Regions from separate parts of the Sodalis sp. RH21 genome, predicted to be linked through region 1. Evidence: predicted binding sites of a transcription regulator. Region 1 holds the regulator's gene; each other region holds the start of a gene.
What was found. Region 1 encodes sigma-54, which starts transcription at its own class of promoters, with help from an activator protein. Its sites were predicted from a motif close to GTTGGCACANNTTTCGCTNT; they were not measured.
Positions count from the first base shown of each region.

Region 1 (5,820 bases):
TACCGGATTTGCCGATGGAAGAGGTGGACGATCGGATCAAAGCCACCTCGGCGCAGCTGGCGCAGCTTATCGAGCCGTTAACCGGCAAGGGGTTTTCAGCGGCGGAAGAGAATTATCTGCGCATCCATATTGCGGCCCGCCGGGTGCAGGAAATCAATCCTTCGGCCATTAATGCCGACGATGACGAAGCGCTGGTGGATTATATCCTCAGTTATATCAACACCCATTATAATTACAATCTGCAAAACGACGCCCAGCTGCGGGCCGACCTGCTGACCCATATCAAAACCATGATTACCCGGGTGCGCTATCAAATCACCATTCCCAATCCCCTGCTGGCCAATATCAAGCAGCATTATCCCATGGCCTATGACGTTACCCTGGCGGCGGTAAACAGCTGGGGCAAATATACGCCGTATGTGATTAGCGAAAATGAAATCGGCTATCTGGTGTTGCATATCGGCGTCGGGCTTGAGCGGCATTACAATATCGGCTACCAGCGCCACCCCCAGGTGCTGCTGGTATGCGACAGCGGTAATTCCACGGTGCGCATGATCCAGGCGATGCTGGCGCGTAAATACCCGCAAATTGCCGTGACCCAGGTTATCTCGCTGCGCGAATATGACAAGCTGGCGACGCTGGAAGAGGATTTTGTTATTTCCACCGTCAGGCTCGGCGAAAAGAATAAGCCGGTAATGGTGCTGGCCCCGTTCCCCAGCGATTACCAATTGGAACAACTGGGCAAGCTGGTGCTGGTGGATCGCACCCGGCCCTATATGCTGGAAAAGTTTTTTGCTGAAGAACATTTCATGATCGTCGACCGGCCGATGACCCAGCAGGCGCTGTTTAAGCAGGTGTGCGCGCAGCTGAAGCGCGAAGGCGTGGTGGGGAAGGATTTCTATCCGTCGGTGGTGGAGCGCGAAGCCATTGTCAGTACACTGCTGGGGGAGGGGATTGCGCTGCCCCATTCCCTGGGACTGCTGGCCAGGCAAACGGTGATTTATACCATTCTGGCGCCGCAGGGCATCCCCTGGGGGGATAATGAGACGGCCTATGTGATTTTCCTGCTGGCGATCAATAAGACCGATTATGAAGAGGCGATGGCCATCTATGAATTATTCGTCACCTTCGTACGCGAGCGTTCCATGCCGCGCCTGCGTGACAGCCAGGACTTCGCCGGTTTTAAAGCGGTGGCCATCGACAGCCTGAGCCGGGTGTGATCAATCTTCGTCAAAGCCGGCGTTAAACAGCTCGATCACCGCCGCCAGGGCCTTGATTTCATCCGGGCCGCTGGCTTCCACTTCAATCACGCGCCCTTTGGCGGAGTCGAGCATCAGCAGGGCGATGACGCTGCTGGCTTCCGCTTCGGTACCGCTGTCGTTGCGCAATAATACCTCCGCGTCAAAGCTCTGCACCAAATCGAACAGCTTCATCGCCGGCCTGGCATGCATCCCCAGGCGATTTTTGATTTCCACCGATTGCTTGACCGTCATGATTTACGCTTTTCCAGGGTCCGATGTCTGGACTGAACATTTTTGCCGCGGGAACGAAAATAATCCGCCAGCTGTTCGGCGACGTAGACCGAGCGGTGCTTGCCGCCGGTGCAGCCAATCGCCACGGTAAGATAGCTGCGGTTATTGGTTTCCAGCATCGGCAGCCATAATTCAAGATAGCTGCGGGTCTGGTAAATAAAATTATGCACTTCGGTATGGCGATCGAGAAAGGCCGCCACCGGTTTATCCAGCCCGGTCATCGGCCGCAGTTTGGGGTCCCAGTGGGGATTGGGCAGGAAACGCACGTCAAACACGTAATCGGCATCAATGGGCAGCCCGTGTTTATAACCGAAAGATTCGAATACCATGGTCAGCTCGCGTTCGCGTTTGCCCAGTAAGCGGGTACGCAGCATCTCAGCCAGTTCATGCACCGACATTTCCGAGGTATCGATAATCAGGTCGGCCCGGGAACGCAGCGGTTCCAGTAGTTCGTTTTCCTCGTCGATGGCGCTTTCCAGCGACAGGTTTTTGCTCGATAGAGGATGCAGGCGGCGGGTATCGCTGTAGCGCCGTATCAAGGTATTGCGTTCGGCATCCAAAAATAACAGCTGCGGCGAAAAGCACTGCGGCAGGCTGTCCATGGCATGTTCGAAAATCTCCGGCGACTCAGGCATATTGCGCACATCGATACTGACCGCGGCGGAAATATTACGATCCGCCAGGGTGGTGGCCAACTGGGGCAACAACACCACCGGCAGGTTATCGACGCAATAAAACCCCATATCTTCCAGCGCGCGCAGCGCAACTGATTTCCCTGAACCGGATCGACCGCTGACAATCATCAGCACCATGACGACTCCCCTCTGGCATTTTTATTGACCCACATTGGCGACCACATCCGTTATCGCACCAATCATACCCCGCGGGTCGGTGCGGCGCCGGGCGGGCATCCGACCCGGCGCGTTACGACCCGGCTTCCGTTTCTGTCATTATGGCATACAGTTCTTCATCGCTTTGCGCCGCGCGCAGGCGGCGACAGACCGTTTTATCGGCCAGGCGCTTGGCCACCAGCGACAGGGTGTGCAAATGGGTTTTACACTGTTCGGCCGGCACCAATAACGCGAACAGCAAATCCACCGGCTGGTTATCTATCGCATCAAAGGCAATGGGTTGCTCCAGGCGGATAAACACGCCGACCGCACGCAGGGTGTCTTCTTCCAGTTTACCGTGCGGAATGGCGATGCCGTTGCCAATGCCGGTGCTGCCCATGCGTTCGCGGGTTAATACGGCGTCGAACACCACCTGGGGCGCCAGGTTAAGCTGCTTGGCCGCCAGCTCGCTGATAATTTCCAGCGCGCGTTTTTTGCTCTGGCAGTGGATGGAGCCGCGGGTGCATTCAAGGCTCAACACCGTATTTATTTGCATTGCTGTATCGTTAGTCATTTCATTTCACTTAGGCTCTGTATCACCTTTATGACTCATCAACCCGTCTTACCCGTCATCTTTCGGGCCGCAGGTACGTTGGCTACGTTCGTTCACCCGAATCACTTACCTGGGTAAGCTCATCGGGATTCACTCGCTTGCCGCCTGCCCGCAACCCGAAATCTATAGGGTAACCCGTCATCTTTCGGGCCGCAGGTACGTTGGCTACGTTCGTTCACCCGAATCACTTACCTGGGTAAGCTCATCGGGATTCACTCGCTTGCCGCCTGCCCGCAACCCGAAATCTATAGGGTAACCCGTCATCTTTCGGGCCGCAGGTACGTTGGCTACGTTCGTTCACCCGAATCACTTACCTGGGTAAGCTCATCGGGATTCACTCGCTTGCCGCCTGCCCGCAACCCGAAATCTATAGGGTAACCCGTCATCTTTCGGGCCGCAGGTACGTTGGCTACGTTCCGCCTGCCTGCAGCCCGAAATCTTTCGGGCGTTTTATCTACATAACGAGCCGATGTGAGGTTAGGTAGCGATGATGGCTACAGTGAATTTAGTACTGCTTCAGTTTGTCTTTATGTTTATTCAATTGGCGCGTCAACTTATCGATCAGCAGATCGATGGCGGCATACATATCATCCGCTTCTGACGTCGCATGCAGCTCACCGCCGTTAACGTGGATCGTCGCTTCGGCAATTTGCTGGACCTTTTCGATCTTCAGAACAATATATACCTGATTGATCCGGTCGAAGTACTGTTCCAGCTTGGAAAATTTCGTGGTCACAAAATCGCGCAAAGCATCGGTAATATCAACGCGCTGTCCGGTAATATTCAGCTGCATAGTGTCTTCCTTCTCTGTAGAGGTCAAACCAACTGTTTACGCTGGTTTGACGGCGGGATGGATAAAGACTCTCGGTATTTTGCTACGGTTCGCCGCGCCACCATGATGCCCTGGTCGGAGAGCAGGGTGGTCAGCTTGCTATCGCTTAGCGGCTTCGCCGGGTTTTCCGCGGCGATTAATTTTCTCACCAGTGCGCGAATGGCCGTGGAGGACGCTTCGCCCCCCCCTTCGGTACTGACGTGACTGGAGAAAAAATATTTAAGTTCGAATATACCGCGCGGACTGTGCAGATACTTTTGCGTGGTGACCCGCGAAATCGTTGATTCATGCATATCCACCGCCTGGGCGATATCCGCCAGCACCATGGGCCTCATGAACTCTTCGCCTTGCTCAAAAAAGGCCTGCTGCTGTTCAACGATGCACCGGGTGACTTTCAATAAAGTATCATTACGGCTTTCCAGGCTTTTAATCAACCAGCGGGCTTCTTGCAGATGGCTGCGGATAAACTGCCCGTCCGCGTCGCTGCGCGTGGTATTGCCCAGGGCGGCGTATTGCTGGTTGATCTTGAGACTGGGGACGCTGTCGGTATTGAGCTCCACGGTCCAGCGGTTGTGCACTTTGCGCACCAGCACATCCGGGATGACATACTGCGATTCGGTGGTATTGATCGATTGGCCCGGGCGGGGATCGAGGGACTGAATCAGCGTCATGGCGGATTTCAGCGCCTCTTCCTTGAGCCGGGTCGAGCGCAGCAGCGTGCGAAAATCATGGCTGGCCAGCAAATCGAGGTGTTCGCTGACAATCAGCCGGGCTTCGTTGATATAAGGAAAATCCTTCGCCAACTGGGAGAGCTGGATCAACAGGCAATCGCGCAGATCCCGCGCCGCCACGCCCACCGGATCAAAACGCTGCACGCGCTTGAGCACCGCCTCCACTTCATCCATGGTGACATTGTCATCGCCCAGGCACTCCAGAATATCTTCCAGCGGCACGGTGAGATACCCCGTTTCATCCACCGCGTCGACGATGGAGGTGGCGATGGCGATATCGGTATCGGAAAACGGCGTCAGTTCCACCTGCCACATCAGGTAATCCTGCAGGGTCTGGATGGTTTCACCCTGGTAAATCGGCAGTTCTTCATCGCGGTAGTCGGTACCGGTGCCGGACGGGGTGCCGGCCGAGTACATTTCGTCCCAGGTGGCATCGAGCGGCAGTTCTTCCGGCATGTCTTTTTGTTCCATCGCTTCGCGGGTATCAAGCGATTCGCTATCCGGGGTGTCGTGGGCCTCTATTTCCTCATGGACATCGGTTTGCTCAAGCAAAGGATTGCTTTCCAGCGCGGTCTGTATTTCCTGCTGGAGTTCAAGCGTAGACAGTTGCAACAGACGAATCGCCTGCTGTAACTGCGGAGTCATGGCCAACTGTTGACTAAACCTGAGTTGCAAACCTTGCTTCATATAATGCGTCAATTAACCTCATCGGCCTTTCACTTCAGGACACCTTATCAGAGGCGGAACTCTTCGCCCAGATAAACACGTTTCACCTGCTCGTCCTGCAGTATTTCCGCCGGAGTACCGTGGGCGATCAAATGCCCTTGGCTGACGATATAGGCGCGTTCGCAGACATCCAATGTCTCACGCACGTTGTGATCCGTGATCAGCACGCCCAGTCCGCTATCGCGCAAATGTTCAATGATTTTTTTAATATCGATAACGGAAATCGGATCTACCCCCGCAAAAGGTTCATCAAGCAGGATAAATTTTGGATTGGCCGCCAGGGCGCGGGCAATTTCCACGCGCCGCCGCTCGCCGCCGGATAACGATTGACCGAGGTTATCGCGCAGGTGGGCGATATGAAACTCCTCCATCAGGGCATTGGCCCGGTCCGCGCGCTGCGCGGCGCTGATATCGTTCCTGATTTGCAATACCGCCATCAGGTTATCATAGACGCTCAGGCGGCGGAAAATCGACGCCTCCTGCGGCAGATAGCCGATGCCGCGGCGCGCGCGGGTATGCAGCGGCAGCAGGCTGATATCGTCGTCGTCGATGATGA
Region 1 covers NZ_CP178732.1:344,018-349,837, forward strand. The annotation lists gene ACL2XP_RS01635 (BglG family transcription antiterminator) at 1-1,220, shown strand, start outside; gene npr (PTS phosphocarrier protein NPr) at 1,221-1,493, opposite strand; gene rapZ (RNase adapter RapZ) at 1,490-2,344, opposite strand; gene ptsN (PTS IIA-like nitrogen regulatory protein PtsN) at 2,457-2,936, opposite strand; gene hpf (ribosome hibernation promoting factor) at 3,481-3,768, opposite strand; gene rpoN (RNA polymerase factor sigma-54) at 3,792-5,225, opposite strand; gene lptB (LPS export ABC transporter ATP-binding protein) at 5,273-5,820, opposite strand, start outside.

Region 2 (5,820 bases), 2.0 Mb from region 1:
GGCGCTTCAAAACCGCCCAGGCGGCCTTTTCATCCCTCAATAACCAGACGCAGGAAAGCCTGACCGGCATCCGGATGATCAAAGCCTTCGGCCTGGAGGATTACCAGTCGGACCGCTTTATCCGGGTGGCCGCCGATGCCGGGGCGAAAAATATGCGGGTGGCGCGCATCGACGCCCGTTTCGACCCCACTATCTACCTGACCGTCGGTTTTTCCAACTTGCTGGCCATCGGCGGCGGCAGCTGGATGGTAAAGGAAGGGATCTTGACCCTTGGCCAATTAACCAGCTTTATCATGTATCTGGGCCTGATGATTTGGCCCATGCTGGCGCTGGCCTGGATGTTTAACATCGTTGAGCGGGGCAGCGCCGCCTATAGCCGCATACGGCAGACCCTGGCGGAGGCGCCGGAGGTCAAGGACGGCGGGCAAACTCTGCCCGCAGGGCGCGGCACCCTGGAGGTGGCGGTGGAGAGCTTCACTTACCCGCAGGCGAGCGCGCCCACGCTGCATGATATCCGGCTGACGCTGGCCCCGGGCCAGGTGCTCGGCATCTGCGGGCCTACCGGGGCGGGTAAAAGCACGCTGTTATCCTTGATCCAGCGCCATTTTGACGTGACGCGCGGCGCGATACATTTCCACGGCCTGCCGTTGACCGAGATCGCGCTGGATAATTGGCACAGCCGCCTGGCGGTGGTCAGCCAGACGCCGTTTCTGTTTTCCGACACGGTGGCGCGCAATATCGCCCTTGGCCGACCGGACGCCACCGCGGCGCAAATTGAACGGGCGGCGGAGCTGGCCTGCGTTCATGATGATATCCTGCGCCTGCCGCAAGGCTATGAAACCGAAGTGGGCGAGCGGGGGGTAATGCTCTCCGGCGGGCAGAAGCAACGGTTGTCCATCGCCCGCGCCCTGCTGCTGGAAGCGGAAATCCTGGTGCTGGACGATGCCCTGTCCGCCGTAGACGGGCGCACCGAACATACTATTTTGCATAACCTGCGCCGCTGGGGCGAAGGGCGCACCCTGATTATTACCGCCCACCGGCTATCGGCGCTGACGGCGGCCGACGAGATCCTGGTGCTGCGCCGCGGCACCCTGAGCCAGCGGGGCCCGCACCAGGACCTATTGTCGGAGCCAGGCTGGTATCGGGATATGTACCGCTATCAGCAACTGGAGGCGGCGTTGACCGCCGACCCGGATGAACCGGAGGCGGCCGATGCGTAATTGGCAAAATCTGTGGCCGACCTTAAAACGCTTGCTGGCCTATAGCCTGCCTTATCGCCGTCCCCTCTCCCTGGCGGTGCTGATGCTGTGGGTGGCGGCCGGCGCGGAAGTGGCGGGCCCCGTGGTTATCAGCTATTTCATCGACCGCGTCCTGCCGCTGAAGACTTTTCCGCCGCTGCTGGTCGGCGGGCTGGCGCTGGCCTATATCGCCCTGCAATTGGTGTCCGCCGCCCTGCGCTATTATCAGGCGTTATTATTTAACCGCACGGCCCTGGACGTGGTGCAGCAGGTGCGCACCGAGGTTATGGACGCCTCGCTGCGCCAGCCCCTCAGCGCCTTTGATACCCAACCGGTGGGGCAGCTTATTTCCCGCGTCACCAACGATACCGAGGTGGTTAAAGATCTCTACGTCACGGTGATGGCGACGGTATTGCGCTGTATCGCCCTGGTGGGCGCCATGCTGGTCGCCATGTTTATGCTCGACTGGCGCATGGCCTGCATTTCGCTGGTCATTTTCCCGGTGGTGGCCCTGGTGATGACCCTGTACCAGCGTTACAGCACTCCGATAGTCCGCCGTCTGCGGGCGTACCTGGCGGATATCAACAACGGCTTTAATGAAGCGATCGGCGGCATGGGCGTGATTCAGCAATTCCGGCAGCAGGCGCGTTTTGGCGCTCGGCTGGCGGATGCCAGCCATGCCCATTATCTGGCCCGCATGCAAACGCTGCGCCTGGAAGGCTTCTTGCTGCGCCCCTTGCTCAGCCTGCTGTCGGCGCTGGTGTTGTGTGGTCTGCTGATGCTGTTTGGCTTTAGTCCGGCCGGGACCGTCGGCGTCGGGGTGCTCTATGCTTTCATCAACTACCTGGGCCGCTTGAATGAACCGCTTATCGAGCTCACCACGCAGCAGTCGATGCTGCAACAGGCGGTGGTGGCGGGAGAACGTATCTTTGAGCTGATGGACGGCGACAGGCAGCGCTATGGCGATGATGAACAGCCCTTGAGCGGCGGGCGCATCGATATCCGGCGCCTGACGTTCGCATACCGCCAGGGCGCGCCGGTGCTGCGTGATATTTCCCTGTCCGTGGCTTCGCGCAGCTTTGTCGCGCTGGTGGGGCATACCGGCAGCGGCAAAAGCACACTGGCCAATCTGATGATGGGCTACTATCCCATAACGCAGGGCGAGCTATTGCTGGACGGGCGGCCGATCGCCAGCCTGTCGCACCGGGTACTCAGACAGGGGGTGGCTATCGTCCAGCAGGACCCGGTGGTGATGGCGGATACGGTATTTACCAATATCACCCTGGGACGGGATATCAGCGAGGCCCAGGCCTGGCGCGCCCTTGAACAGGTGCAGTTGGCGGAGCTGGTGCGCGCGCTGCCCGGGGGGATCTACGCCGAACTCGGGGAACAGGGCAATACCCTGTCGGTCGGCCAAAAGCAGCTATTGGCCATGGCGCGGGTGCTGGTGCTGACCCCGGAGATTTTAATCCTCGACGAAGCCACGGCCAATATCGACTCCGGGACGGAACAAGCCATCCAGCGGGCGCTGGCGGCCATCCGCCGCCAAACTACCCTGGTGGTCATCGCCCATCGCTTATCCACTATCGTCGATGCGGATGAAATTCTGGTTTTGCACCGGGGCCAGGCCGTGGAACGGGGCTCCCACGAGGCGTTGCTGCAACAGCAAGGCCGGTATTTCCAAATGTACCGATTACAGCAGGTCGGCCGCGCGCTGAATGCCGACTCGGCGCTGGCCGAGGCGCCGCCCGCGTAATCCCCCGCGGCTATCGTCAAACAGGCCGTTCGCGGCCTGTCCGGCTCTTTGCCGCTGCGCTCGCGCACCGGGATTGCGCATGCGCGGCGTGCACGACTCCCCAAACGCACCTTAATATGGCATGACGCTCCTTTTTGGTGCGTTACCACTGCCTCTTTTAACCCGCCGCTTTCCGCCTTTTTTGACCAAAGCCGGTGCTTGCTCCATTGGCAGGCGTCTAACGGTAAATTTCTATTTCAAAACATTTATGGCACATGCTTTGCTTTACTCTGGCGTAGTGGTCGCGAGTTCGGATCCAAATTCTTGAGGGGGAACATATGAAGCTGGTAACCGTGGTGATTAAACCATTTAAATTGGAAGACGTGCGAGAAGCACTTTCTGCTGTGGGAATTCAAGGGCTGACGGTCACCGAGGTGAAAGGGTTTGGACGGCAAAAAGGCCATGCCGAGCTTTATCGCGGTGCTGAATATAGCGTGAATTTTTTGCCAAAAGTAAAAATTGATATTGCCATTGCCGACGACCAGCTCGATGAAGTTATCGACGTGATTAGTAAAGCGGCTTACACCGGTAAAATCGGGGACGGCAAGATTTTTGTTGCAGAGTTACAACGGGTCATTCGTATTCGTACCGGTGAAACCGACGAAGCAGCACTTTAACGACACACGCGCGAATTTTGTGGATAGGGATGAATGAAAATGAAGAAACTTGTCTCATTAACCGGCGTCGGCGCAGTAGCAGCATTGTTGCCGACATGGGCCATGGCCGCAGCGCCCGTTGCTGATAAGGCCGACAATGCCTTTATGATGATTAGCACCGCCCTGGTGTTGTTCATGACCTTGCCGGGCATTGCTTTATTTTACGGCGGCCTGCTGCGCGCTAAAAACGTACTGTCGATGCTGACGCAGGTTGCGGTAACTTTCGCCATGGTCTGCGTGTTGTGGCTGATTTACGGGTATTCCCTGGCCTTCAGCGAAGGTAATCCCTTTTTTGGCGGTTTCGGCTGGACGATGCTTAAAAATATCGAACTCACCGCGTTGACCGGTACGTTCTATCAATTGATCCACGTGGCGTTCCAGTGCTCGTTCGCCTGTATCACCGTCGGACTTATCGTCGGCGCTCTGGCTGAACGTATCCGCTTCTCGGCGGTGCTGATTTTTGTTCTGGTTTGGCTGACCTTTTCCTATCTGCCCATGGCGCATATGGTGTGGGCGGGCGGTTACCTGGCCGCTCAGGGCGCGTTGGACTTCGCCGGCGGTACCGTGGTGCATATCAATGCCGCCAGTGCAGGCCTGGTCGGGGCATATATGCTGGGTAAACGCTCCGGCTTCGGCAAAGAAGCGTTCAAACCGCATAATCTGCCGATGGTCTTCACCGGTACCGCGATTCTGTATGTGGGCTGGTTCGGCTTTAACGCCGGTTCCGCCAGCGCCGCCAACGAAATCGCCGCCCTGGCGTTCCTCAATACCGTGATGGCTACCGCCGGCGCGATCCTGTCATGGGTCTTCGTTGAATGGATGCTGCGCGGCAAACCTTCATTGCTGGGCGCCTGTTCCGGCTGTATCGCCGGTCTGGTTGCCATTACCCCGGCCGCGGGTACCGTAGGTGTCGGCGGTGCGCTGGTGATTGGCCTGGTAGGCGGCGTAGCCGGTCTGTGGGGGGTGGTGGCCCTGAAGAAATGGCTGCGGGTGGATGACGTCTGCGACGTATTCGGCGTGCACGGCGTGTGCGGTATCGTAGGCTGTCTGCTGACCGGGGTGTTCACTTCCGCTTCCCTTGGCGGCGTGGGCTACGCGCAGGGCGTTACCATGGGCCATCAGCTCTGGGTTCAGCTCTACAGCGTGATCGTCTGTCTGATATGGTCCGGCGTAGTGGCCTTTATCGGCTTCAAGATTGCCGATATGGTGGTGGGTCTGCGGGTTTCGGAAGAACAGGAACGCGAAGGTCTGGACGTCAACAGCCATGGCGAAAATGCCTATAACGAATAATCATCCGGTTGCCGCCGGGCAGTGATGGCGGCGGCGACGAATGATCGCGATAGTCAAAAACGGGGGCGAGCCATCGCCCCCGTTTTTTGTCGGTTTATCCCGCCAGATGGCGGATCACCCCTTCCTGCGCCGTCGACGCGATCAACACGCCGTCGCGGCGATAAATTTGTCCGCGGACAAAACCCCGCGCGCCGGAAGCGGAGGGGCTTTCAATGGCGTATAACAGCCAATCGTCGAAGCGGAACGGCCGATGGAACCACATGGAGTGGTCGATGGTGGCTATCTGTATGTCCGGTTCCAGGAACCCCTTGCCATGGGGCTGTAGCGCAGTCGGCAGGAAATTGAAATCCGACGCATAGCCCAGCAAATATTGATGGGTCTCGGCATCGTCGGGAAGGTCGCCCGCCGCCCGCAGCCAGACATAACGCTGTGGTTTTTCAACGCCGCCCTGGAACGGGTTGTGAAAAATCACCGGCCGCATCTCGATGGGGCGTTCCCTGGTTAATTTTTCCCGCAGCGCCGGCGGCAAACCGGCGGCCAGCCGACGGGCAAAATCCTGTTCCGCGGGAAGTCCTTCAGGGGGCGGCACCTGGGGCATGGCGTTTTGATGCTCAAACCCGTGTTCGGGGGCTTGGAACGAGGCGGTAAGATAAAATATCGGCTGTCCGTGCTGCACGGCGCTAACGTGGCGCGCGCTGAAGCTTTTGCCGTCGCGCAGCGTGGCTACCTGATAAACAATCGGCCGGCTGACCTCGCCGGGCCGCAGGAAATAGCTATGGAAAGAGTGGACATGCCGCTCTGCCGGTACGGTCTGCCTGGCGGCAAATAACGCCTGGGCCAC
Region 2 covers NZ_CP178732.1:4,328,241-4,334,060, reverse strand. The annotation lists gene ACL2XP_RS20015 (SmdA family multidrug ABC transporter permease/ATP-binding protein) at 1-1,220, shown strand, start outside; gene ACL2XP_RS20010 (SmdB family multidrug efflux ABC transporter permease/ATP-binding protein) at 1,213-2,994, shown strand; gene glnK (P-II family nitrogen regulator) at 3,312-3,650, shown strand; gene amtB (ammonium transporter AmtB) at 3,690-4,979, shown strand; gene tesB (acyl-CoA thioesterase II) at 5,074-5,820, opposite strand, start outside.
Region 2: a site for sigma-54 is predicted at 3,241-3,260, ahead of glnK (P-II family nitrogen regulator). Genes of this name have one in related genera too.

Region 3 (5,820 bases), 1.8 Mb from region 1:
CTGATACCGTCCGCATCTTCCCGCCCCAGCCAATCGGCGGGCCAGGTACCGGTAATGCCGCGGCTACCCAGCAGGGCGATGCCGAAACGCGCGCCCTCTTCGTCGGCAAAACCGATGATTTCAATCGCCCTGGACAGGCGCAATTGCCGGCTGTGCAAAAATTGCACCACTTCAATGGCCGCCAGCACCCCCAGCATGCCGTCATAACGCCCGGCATTACGCACCGTATCCAGATGCGAGCCCAGCAAAATGGCCGGCAGATCGGGTTGCAAACCTTCATAACGCCCGCAAATATTGCCGACGCTATCCTGCCACACCCGCATACCCGCCGCGCGCAGCCAATCGGCCACCTGAAGATTGGCTTGCACATGCTGCGGCGACAGATAACGCCGGGTCAACTGGCCCGGGGTTTCGGTAATTCCGGCCAATATATCGCAGCGCAGCATCACCCGCCGGGCGGCGTCATCGGCCAATTCCGCCGGCATCTCCGCCTGCGGCCGCCGATGCGCCCCCATCACGCCTGCGCCCCATAGCTATCCCAGGCCGCCTGGAGTCCGGCGCCCTGCGGGCTGACGAATCCGAGCCGGTGCAATACGCCTTCCAGGGCGCCGAGGGTTTGCATCACGCAGTCTTTGCGGGCGTTATAACCCATGGTGCCGATACGCCAGATTTTGCCGTGCAGCGGCCCAAACGACGTGCCGATTTCGATGGCGAAATCATTGAGCATCATCTGGCGTACCTGCTCGCCGGCGATGCCCGGCGGAATCACTACGCCCAGCACATTATTCATTTTATGCCGCATATCCCCGAACACCTCCAGCCCCATGCCGCGAATGCCGGCCAGCATCGCCCCGCCGTGCAGCTTATGGCGGGCAATGGCCGCGTCGATCCCCTCCGCCAGCAACAGGCGGGCGCATTCACGGGCGGCAAACAGCATGCTGGTGGCTTCGGTATGGTGATTGAGCCGCTCCGGTCCCCAGTAATCCATGATCATGCCCAGATCAAAATAATTTGAGTAAATCATCTCGTCCTCGCCTTGCCGATGCTCGGCGGTGCGGATGCCGGCTTCCACACAGGCGCGACGGCGGATGGACGCTTCACAACGCGGACTGAGCGTCACCGGCGCGCTGCCGGAGGGGCCGCCGAGGCATTTTTGCAGGCCGGCGGACACCGCATCCAGCCCCCAGGCGTCGGTTTCCAGCGGATTACCGCCAAACGAAGCGGTGGCGTCGCTGTAAAACAGTACATCGTACCGTCGGCAAATGTCCCCCAGCTGTTCCAGCGGTTGCAGCATAGTGGTGGACGTATCGCCCTGCACGGTTAACAGCACGCGCGGGCGCACCCGTTTGATGGCGTCCTCGATCGCCTCGGGACTGAACACTTCCCCCCAGGGCGCTTCGATGCTGTGCACGTCCGCGCGGCAGCGCCGGGCAATCTCGCACAGCAGATGGCCGAAGCGGCCAAACACCGGCACCAGCACTTTATCGCCGGGACGGATCGCCGAGACCAACACCGCTTCGATACCGGCGCGCGAGGTGCCGTCCACCAGCAGCGTCCAGCGGTTTTCGGTGCGAAACAGCGCCCGGTACAGCGCCATCACCTCGTTCATATAATCGGTCATCGCCGGATCGTACTGGCCAAGCAGTTGGCTGGCCATCGCCCGCAGCACCCGGGGATCGGCGTTTATCGGCCCCGGTCCCATCAGCAGGCGGTGCGGGGGATTGATTTGATCGAAATTTGCCATAGTCACTGGTGTATCCTTTTGCCCTGCCTTGAGGCAGTCAGGTAAGCGTAATGAAACTATCGGTTCTTATTTATGTCATCTGCAACTAAATTTGCAACTACTGTGCCATCTCGCCCGCGCGTTTGACAAACCCGGCGCGGCGGCGCGCAAACCGGGTTTTCAGGGAATGCAGGCGGATAGCGTGCAAATAATATCCAAGTAGCGCCCGGGGGAATTGAGGACCGTCCAGAAGACTTGGCCGCACCAATTGAGGGATAAAGCACCTTTTTAGGGCGCAATCCGGCAGCCGGGGGGATAAATCGGGGCAATCAGTGGCGCGGTTCCCATCGGCGCCGTCAATCCCGCGGCTCCAGTTCATCCAGTTCGCCATACAGCCCGGCGATTTGGTGGATTCGCAGCCGGCCGGCCGCCAGCGCGTCATGCAGCAGAGCATTGCTGATAAGATTCACCAAACTCATGGCCGAGGAGTAGGAATCAAAGGCGGACACGCTGTCCAGGGGGACGGCGAAATGCCAGCGGGCCAGGGGAATTAACGCGCGCGCCTGGGGTTCGCTAATCAGCAATACCGGCACCTGGCGGTTTTGCAGTTGCGCCAGCAGCGGACGGATTTGCCGGGGGCGCCGGCGAAAAGCCACCACGATAACCATATCTCCCGCATCAAGATCGACAATATCTTCGGACAGCGTCTGGCCCGGCTGCGGCAACAAGCTGACCTGCCCGCGGATCTGCACAAGCTGCTGGCGCAGGTGCATGGCCACCGGGTAGCTATTGCGCAAGCCCACCAGGCACAGTCTGCGGGCATGTTGCATCCCCTGGATCACCGCCGCGAATTCTTCCGCATCCTGGCGCGCCGCCCAGTGCGCCAGGTTGGCCATCTCCTGTTTATAATGGCGCGCCAGCAGGGTATTGCCCTGCACCGCGTCACGGCTGTCGGCCAGCGGCATTCCGCTTTGGCGCAGGGTGCGCAGTTCCTCGCGCACCTGGCGATAGCTGGCATAACCCAGCCGCTTGAACAGGCGGCTGACGGTCGCCTTGGACACGCCGCTCAGCCGCGCCAGCTCCGCGCTGTTATAGCTGGTCATATCGTCATAATGGTCAAAAATAAACCCGGCTACCCGCTGCTCCTGCGGCGAAAGCTGCTCATAGCCGGCGCGCAGCCGCTCGTTAAACTGCATAATCGTCCTTTCCCGATGGCCCTGTATTGCATTCTACCCTAGCATAACTTGCCGTTCGGCGGGCATGCCCGCGCGCGGCCGCAGGTTGGAACGCCTCTTGCTTAATAATTACCATGGCCTACGGGGATAAAGGAAGCATCAGCATGATCAACAGCAATATGGCCCCCATGGGTATGGCGGTGACTCCGCACCATCTGGCCAGCGAAAGCGCGCTGGCCATTCTGCGCGAAGGCGGGAGCGCCATTGAAGCCATGGTGGCCGCCGCGGCGACCATCGCGGTGGTCTACCCCCATATGAACGGACTCGGCGGCGACGGATTTTGGCTGATCGTGCCGCCCCATGGCGATCCTATCGCCATTGACGCCAGCGGCCCGGCGGGCGAATTGGCCACTACCGGCTTTTACCAGGGGGAAACCCGCATTCCCCACCGCGGCGTCAAATCCGCCTTAACGGTGGCGGGCACCGTGGGCGGCTGGCAGGAAGCCCTGGGCATTGCGCGGGAGATGGGCGCCCGGCCGCTGCCGCTGTCGCGCCTGCTGGCGGATGCGATACGCTACGCCGCCGACGGCATGCCGCTGTCGTTATCCCAGGAACAGGCATCCCGGGCCAAGTTCGCCGAACTCGCGGAGCTTAAAGGCTTTGCGCCGCTGTTTTTGCCCGGCGGAAATGTGCCCGCCGCCGGCAGCCGGTTTACCCAGCCGCAATTGGCCGCCACCCTGACCACCCTGACCCTGGAGGGGCTGGACAGTTTCTATCGCGGCACCGTGGCCGCCGCCATGGCCAAAGATATGGACCGCCTCGGCATGCCGGTAACCGGCGCCGATCTGGCGGCCTATCGCGCCCAGCGGCGCACGCCCCTGCGCCTGCTGCACGAGCAGGGGGAGATTTATAATCTGGCGCCCCCGACCCAGGGGCTGGTATCGCTGATGATACTGGGACTTACGGATCGCCTCGCCATGAGCGGACAGCCGGAAAGCCAGACCATCCACCGGATTGTCGAAGCGACCAAGCTGGCGTTTGCGCTGCGCGATGAGCTGATAACCGATCCCGGCCATATGACTATCGATGCGCAGGCCCTGCTGGCGCCGGAGGTGCTCGCCGATCTGGCCGGCCGTATCGATTGCGCCCGGGCGGCGCCGTGGGGCAGCGAGCTGGCGCCGGGGGATACGGTATGGATGGGCGCCGTTGACAGCAGCGGGGTCGCCGTCTCTTTTATTCAAAGTATTTATCACGAATTCGGTAGCGGCGTGGTGCTGCCCGCAAGCGGCATCCTGTGGCAAAACCGCGGCGCATCTTTCAGCCTGGACCCGCAGCATCTCCGGGCGCTTGAACCGGGCAAATATCCCTTTCATACCCTTAATCCCGCGGCGGCGCGGCTGTACGACGGCCGCACCATGGTATATGGCTCCATGGGGGGAGACGGCCAGCCGCAAACCCAGGCGGCGGTGTTTATCCGCCATGTGATGCAAGGCATGCCGCTGCAGCACGCCATCAGTGCGCCCCGCTGGCTGCTCGGCCGCACCTGGGGACAGGCCACCGATACCCTGAAGCTGGAGAGCCGTTTTTCCGCTGCTACCGTGGCCGCCCTGCGCGCTTTGGGACACCGGGTGGAGATGCTGCCGGACTATAGCGAATCCGTCGGCCACGCGGGCGCGGTGATACGCCATATCAACGGCATGCTGGAAGGCGCGTTCGATCCGCGCAGCAACGGCAGCGCCGCGGGATTCTGATTCTGGCTGAGCGCGAAAACATAATGACGCCGGCAACGTCCGGCAGTGCTACTCTAACCGGCCGGGCGCTGGAGCGACGCGGCATTGTCATAGTGACCACAGCAAGAGTAAACGCAGCATGAAAAGTGAATTTATCGATCGTCCCGCCATTTTGGCGGAAGTTAACGCCGCTTTTTACCGCTATGAGCAAGCGTTAATCACCAACGACGTCGCCGTGCTCGATGAGCTGTTTTGGCACGATCCGCGTACCATCCGCTACGGCGCCGGCGAAAATCTCTACGGTATCGAAGCGATCCAGGCATTCAGGGCGACAAGACCGTCGGCGGGCCTTGACCGCATATTGCAAAACACGGTAATCACCACCTATGGCGACGATCTGGCGGTGGCCAGTACGGAGTTCACCCGTGCCGACAGCGATAAAACCGGCCGCCAAACGCAAACCTGGGTGAAACTGGCCTGCGGCTGGCGAATTGTCGCGGCCCATGTCAGCCTGATGAACTAAGCCCCGCCGCCGGGAGCTAAACGTGTTTATCCTGTTCGGGGGGGACGGCCTGATAGGGTTGATGGGCAATCCAGTGCTCGGCGATATCCTGGCGGCGGCAAATCCATACCCGCTCATGCTGCTGCACATAGTCCAGGAAACGCTGTAGCGCGCGAAAACGTCCCGGCCGCCCCAGAATCCGGCAGTGCATCCCCACCGACATCATCTTGGGCGCGGTTTCCCCCTCGGCATACAGCACATCGAAACTGTCTTTAAGGTAGGTATAAAACTGATCGCCGCTGTTAAAACCCTGGGGCGAGGCGAACCGCATATCATTGGCCTCCAGCGTATAGGGCACAATCAAATGCGGTTTTACCGATCCGTCCGTACAGGACACCCGGGTCCAGAAGGGCAAATCGTCGCCGTAATAATCGCTGTCATACAAAAATCCGCCGTGCTCGACCACCAGCCGGCGGGTATTGGGGCTGTCACGCCCGGTATACCATCCCTGCGGCGTATTGCCGAACAGTTCGGTTAATACTTCCACCGCCTGGTGCATATGCTGGCGTTCGGTTTTGGCATCCATACCCTGGTAATGCAGCCAGCGCCAGCCGTGGCTGACCACGTCGTACCGCGCCTGTTTGATCGCTTCCACCACTTGGGGATTGCGCGCCAGGGCCATCGCCACGC
Region 3 covers NZ_CP178732.1:4,490,505-4,496,324, forward strand. The annotation lists gene hpxK (allantoate amidohydrolase) at 1-515, opposite strand, end outside; gene ACL2XP_RS20760 (pyridoxal-phosphate-dependent aminotransferase family protein) at 515-1,744, opposite strand; gene ACL2XP_RS20765 (MurR/RpiR family transcriptional regulator) at 2,080-2,922, opposite strand; gene ACL2XP_RS20770 (gamma-glutamyltransferase family protein) at 3,063-4,649, shown strand; gene hpxZ (oxalurate catabolism protein HpxZ) at 4,768-5,151, shown strand; gene puuE (allantoinase PuuE) at 5,168-5,820, opposite strand, start outside.
Region 3: a site for sigma-54 is predicted at 1,835-1,854, ahead of ACL2XP_RS20760 (pyridoxal-phosphate-dependent aminotransferase family protein). Genes of this name have one in related genera too.

Region 4 (5,820 bases), 630 kb from region 1:
CAGCGACGGCAACGGTTGTATCAACATGGTCTCTCTCCTCAGAGGGCGGTGGCTAGCAGCAGGATGACCAGCGCAGCGACCACGTACAGGCAGTAGATCCTAAAATCCCCGCCCTGCAATACCTGGACCTGCACCCCTAAACGCTGGGTGATACGTACCAATGGGTTGATAATACTGTCATCCCAGAACGGCTCTACCCGGCCGGCGCCCTGCGTGGTGCGCTCCAGCGCCCGGCGCAACGCGGGGGAGGGGTCGAGCTGGCGGCGCAGCCGGTAAAGGACGGCGAACATCACGCGCAGCGGCTGGGTAAAGCCGCCGGCCGACATGGCCATCAGCGGCTCCCAGCCATAACCGCAGGCCCAGGGATCGCCGCGGCGGCGATAGCCCGGCTGTCCGCCTTTGCGCAGCAGGTAAATCGCCAGGGGGATCAGCGGCAGGGCCAGCAGCAGGATAAATATCATCAGCGGCGACAGCATGGCCTGGCCGGCCTGCTGCGGCACCAGCAGCGCGCCCTGGACGACGGTGAAATCATGGGTATGGCTCAGGCCGGCGGCCACGTTGGCCAGCACCGGCGCCACCCACGACGCGCCCGCGCCGAGCACGACGCACAGCAGCGCCAGCAGCGCCATGGCCACGGTCATCTGCCAGGGCACTTCGCGCGCCTGGGCGGCCTTTTCGCTGCGGGCCGCGCCGCAGAAGCTAATGCCGTACACTTTGACAAAGCACATGGCCGCCAGCGCGCCGGTAATCGCCAGCATCACAATCGCCACCGGGCCGCTCAGGCGCATGATAAAGCTGCCGTCGTGGCTCATGGTGAATAGGGATTGGTAGGTGTACCACTCGCTGACGAAGCCATTGAGCGGCGGCAATGCGGAGATGGCCATACAGCCGATAAGAAACGCCAGGGCGGTGAACGGCATCAGCCGGCCCAGTCCGCCCATCTTTTCCATATCGCGGGTATGCACGCGCCAGATAATCGCTCCGGCGCCGAGAAACAGCAGGCCCTTGAACACCGCATGGTTGAGCAGATGGTAGAGCGCGCCGAGCAGGCCCAGGGCGGCCAGCACCGGATGGTGGGCGGCGATGCCGACCATGCCCACACCTACGCCCATCAAAATGATGCCGATGTTTTCCACGGTATGCCAGGCCAGCAGCCGTTTGATATCGTGTTCCGCCAGGGCGTACAGCACCCCGAGCACCGACGACACCGCGCCGAAGGCCAGCACCAGAATACCCCACCACAATTGGCTGGCGCCCAGCAGGTCGATGCCTACCTTGATAATGCCGAAGATGCCGATCTTGACCATCACCCCCGACATCAGCGCCGAGGCGTGGGACGGCGCGGCGGGATGCGCGCGCGGCAGCCAGCTGTGCAGCGGCAGCATGCCCGCCTTGGCGCCGAATCCGAAGAACGCCAGCAGGAACACCGCCGACGCGCCGGCCGGCGACAGCGACAGGGCGCGGAACGAAGCGAACTCCAGGCTGCCGCTTTGGCGCCACATCAGGAAGAACGCCACCATGATCAGCACCGAACCGGCATGGGCGATAAAAAAGTACAGCAGGCCGGCGTCCACCGATTCTTCATCCTGATCGGCAATCACCAGGAACCACGATGCCAGCGACATCATTTCGAAGAAAATGATAAACCAGAAGGCGTTATCCATGACCACCAGGGTCACCATCGAGGCGATGAACAGATTCATAAAGAACCCTATCGCCGCCGCGCCCCGGCCGATATATTCCCGCACATAGGCGATGGAATAGAGGGCGCAAATGGTCACCAGCAGCGAAATCACCAGCACCATAAAGGCCGCCAGGCCGTCCAGGCGCACGCTGAAGGCGGCAAACGGGAACGGACCGGCGGCGGTGTAGGCCAGCGTCTCGCCGCTCAGCAAGACCGGCGCCGCGGCCAGCAGCCCGAGAATGCCGCCGGCCATGGCCGTCAGGCCGGCAACCCAAATCGCCAGTGGTTCCCGGCGCGCCAGCAGCAGGGATAGCAGGCCGCCGATAACATACAGCCCAAGCGAACCGCCGAGTAATTGAAAGGCACCCATAGTTACTCCTGCTCCGGTGGCGTGGTGGATGAAGCCGCCGGCGGGATATGAGAAGACACATCCAGGTCGGCCGACAGAAAGCGCGCCGCGTACAGGCGCCGATTGCGGCTGGCCTGTTCCACGGCGCCGTCTTCTACCAGCACCAGCGCATCGGTGGGGCACACCCGTACGCATTGCGGGCCGCCGGGCAGGAAATCACACAGATCGCACTTCACCGCCACGCTCCTGACGCCGGCGTTCCAGGCCAGGAAAGGGTTCATGTTCTGCGGGCTTTCGGGCACGTCCGTCAATTGCTGCGAAGGAATAAAATGGGTGAATAGGGAAGGTATATTCACCGGCGTACTGCCGGACGGCGTAATGGCGCCGAACGGGCACGCCAGCCCGCATAGCTTGCAGCCGATGCACAGGCTTTCATTCAGTACGATAGCGTCGGAGCCGTGGGTAATGGCGTTTACCGGACAGACGCGGGCGCAGGGCGCATCTTCACAATGGCGGCAGAGCAACGGCGCGGTATATTTGTCGGTGCGCGTTACGGACAGTCTGGGATGCGACTGCAACCCCACGGCCTTATGCACCTGGGTACAGGCGGCCATACAGGTATTGCATCCAATACAAAGCTGTGGCTCCGCGATAACAAAGCGGTTCATAACCTTCTCCTCCAGGAGAAACGGATGACGGTCAGGCTGCATGCTGAAATGTTGCTGGCGACTAAAGCATATTCCATGCCACTAGTGTGGTTATAGCCGCGGGGCGCCGCCGGCCGCGGGCTGGCGTCCGCCGCCCTCGCGGCCGGGGGGCCGCCGATAGGGCATATCGTCATAAGTGTCGATCGGGGAAGCCGACCGCCCTTCGTCATAAATGACGACGTGTTGGAACGGACGCCAGCGCAAGGGTGATAACAATGGGTTTAGTTAATTTATTGATTTATATTATTAAATCGGTGTGGATTTTTATGCTGGGCTGCCGCGGACGGCGGTTTGGCGGTGGCATCGGTTTTGCATAGGTTTATAGATTGGCAGGTAGCCGGTAAGCAACGCGCGCGATGGCGGTTTTGTATGAGGTCTGGCACAAAGCGGGACCATGGCGCATGACAACCGCCGCCAACTGGCGGAGTATTGGGCGGTGCTATTTATGATTATGAACGAATTTTATTTATGAACAAATTGCCTATGCATGCATTGCCATGCACGAATTGACCCTGGCGCAAAACACGCTTGAGATCCTGGAACAGCAGGCGCGGTTGAACGGCGCCCGGCGCGTGACCGGCGTCTGGCTGTCCATCGGCGCGTTTTCCTGCGTGGAGGCGGAGTCGCTGCACTTTTGTTTTGACCTGGTTTGCCGCGGTACGCTGGCGCAGGGGTGCCAACTGCACCTGGAGCAGCAGCCGGCGCAGGCCTGGTGTAACGATTGCCGGCAGCGAGTCACCTTGCCCGACGCGCCGATTCTGGTTTGTCCGCTGTGCGGCGGCCGCGCGCTGCAAACCGACGCCCATGACAATATTCAAATCAAACGACTGGAAGTGGCCTGATTTCTCGGCGCCGGGTCATTTGATATACCGTTAAGCGAGGAGATTTTTCATGTGCAGTACCTGCGGTTGCGCCGACGGCGAGCGCCATATCGAGGGCGACGAACATCATCATGCCCATGACGATCATCATCACGATCATCCCCATGTCCATCCCCATAACGGCGACCCCGTTTTTGCCCATCAGCACGCTGGCGCCGTCCGGGCGCCGCGCACTATCCGTTTGCCGGGCAGCGGCGCCGAGCCGGCGCAGGTGGTCAATCACTATCACGGCGATGTGCATGTCCATAACCACTATTATTATGGCCCGGTCACCCAGGCGGCCCCCGGACCCCGGCGGGACGCGGAGCAGGGCGACAGGCCGTCGTCCGGGGGTCCCGAAGCCTTCGCCCCCAGCGCGGATGCCCGGGGCGATCTGCATTACGGCCACGGCGAGGCGGGCACTCATGCCCCTGGCCTTACCCAGCGCCGCATGGTGGAAATCGAAATCGATGTGCTGGATAAAAACAACCGTCTGGCGGCCCATAACCGGCAGCATTTCCTGGAGCAAAATATTCTGGCGCTCAATCTGGTCTCCAGCCCCGGTTCGGGTAAAACCACGCTGTTGACCGAAACGCTGCTCCGGCTGAAAGACCAAATAAGCTGCGCGGTGATTGAAGGCGATCAGCAAACCACCAATGACGCCGAGCGCATCCGCGCCACCGGCGCCCCGGCCATTCAGGTGAATACCGGCAAAGGCTGCCACCTCGATGCGCAAATGATCCATGACGCCGCCCACCGGCTGGCGCTGCCGGACAATAGCCTGCTGTTTATCGAAAATGTCGGCAATCTGGTCTGTCCAGCCGGTTTTGATCTCGGCGAGCGTCATAAAGTGGTGGTGCTGTCGGTCACCGAAGGCGAAGACAAGCCGCTGAAATACCCTCATATGTTCGCCGCCGCCGGTTTAATGATCCTGAACAAGACGGATTTATTGCCGTGGGTGCATTTTAATGTCGACGCCTGTATCGCCAACGCCCGCCAGGTCAATCCGGCCATAGCGGTGCTATTGGTATCCGCCACCACCGGCGAGGGTATGGACGCCTGGATAAGCTGGCTGGCGGAGCAGCGCGGCTGCTGAACGCCGCCCCGCGCGGCAAAACGAGTGACGCCTGGTAGAGCGGGCTGGAGAAATAACATGTGCATAGGCATTCCCGGCCAGGTTATCGCGCTGGATGAAACCGCCCCGGGCAACGCCTGGGTAGACGTATGCGGCGTCAAACGGCGGGTCAACGTCCGGCTGGTCTGCGCCGACGATGCCGCCATGGCGGCGCTGCCGGGCCAGTGGGTATTGGTACATGTGGGATTCGCCATGAGCCTGCTGGACGAGGGGGAAGCCAGGGAAACGCTAGACGCCCTGCGCCAGATGGGCGAGGTGGAGCCGGACGTCGGCTATTTTATGCGCGGAGGCGAGCATGCGGTTCGTTGACGAATACCGCCAGCCCGAGCTGGTTAAGGCGCTGGTGGCCCGCATCGCGCAGCGCATGGCGCAGACGGCATTTACCGCCGAACATCCGCTGCAAGTGATGGAAGTCTGCGGCGGCCATACCCACGCCATCTTTAAATTCGGACTCGATAAACTGCTGCCGCCGGCCCTGGAATTTATTCATGGTCCCGGCTGCCCGGTGTGCGTGCTGCCGGCCGGCCGGATTGACGCCTGCCTGGAAATCGCCCTGCGCCCGGAAGTGATTTTTTGCACCTTCGGCGACGCCATGCGCGTGCCCGGGCGCAACGGGTCGCTGCTCACCGCCCGCCAGCAAGGGGCCGACGTGCGCATGGTCTGGTCGCCCCTCGATGCACTGGCCATCGCCAAACAGCATCCCGATCGGCAGGTGGTGTTTTTCGGCATCGGGTTTGAAACCACCATGCCCGCCAGCGCGATCACCCTGCAACAGGCGCGCGCCGACGGGGTGGAAAATTTCTTCCTGTTTTGCCAGCACATTACCCTGATGCCGACCCTCAAGAGCCTGCTGGCGCAGCCGGATGTGCGCATCGACGGCTTTATCGCGCCGGGCCACGTCAGCATGGTGATTGGCGAGCAGCCCTTTGCTTATATCAGCGACGTCTGCCGTAAACCGGTGGTGGTCACCGGCTTTGAGCCGGGCGATATTCTGCAGGGGCTGTTAATGCTTATCGAGCAGTATGCCGACGGACGCTGCGCGGTGGAAAACCAGTATCGCCGCGTGGTGCCGCAGCAGGGCAATA
Region 4 covers NZ_CP178732.1:971,394-977,213, forward strand. The annotation lists gene ACL2XP_RS04460 (respiratory chain complex I subunit 1 family protein) at 1-27, opposite strand, end outside; gene hyfB (hydrogenase 4 subunit B) at 39-2,054, opposite strand; gene ACL2XP_RS04470 (4Fe-4S dicluster domain-containing protein) at 2,057-2,701, opposite strand; gene hypA (hydrogenase maturation nickel metallochaperone HypA) at 3,238-3,582, shown strand; gene hypB (hydrogenase nickel incorporation protein HypB) at 3,632-4,696, shown strand; gene hypC (HypC/HybG/HupF family hydrogenase formation chaperone) at 4,754-5,044, shown strand; gene hypD (hydrogenase formation protein HypD) at 5,031-5,820, shown strand, end outside.
Region 4: a site for sigma-54 is predicted at 3,037-3,056, ahead of hypA (hydrogenase maturation nickel metallochaperone HypA). Genes of this name have one in related genera too.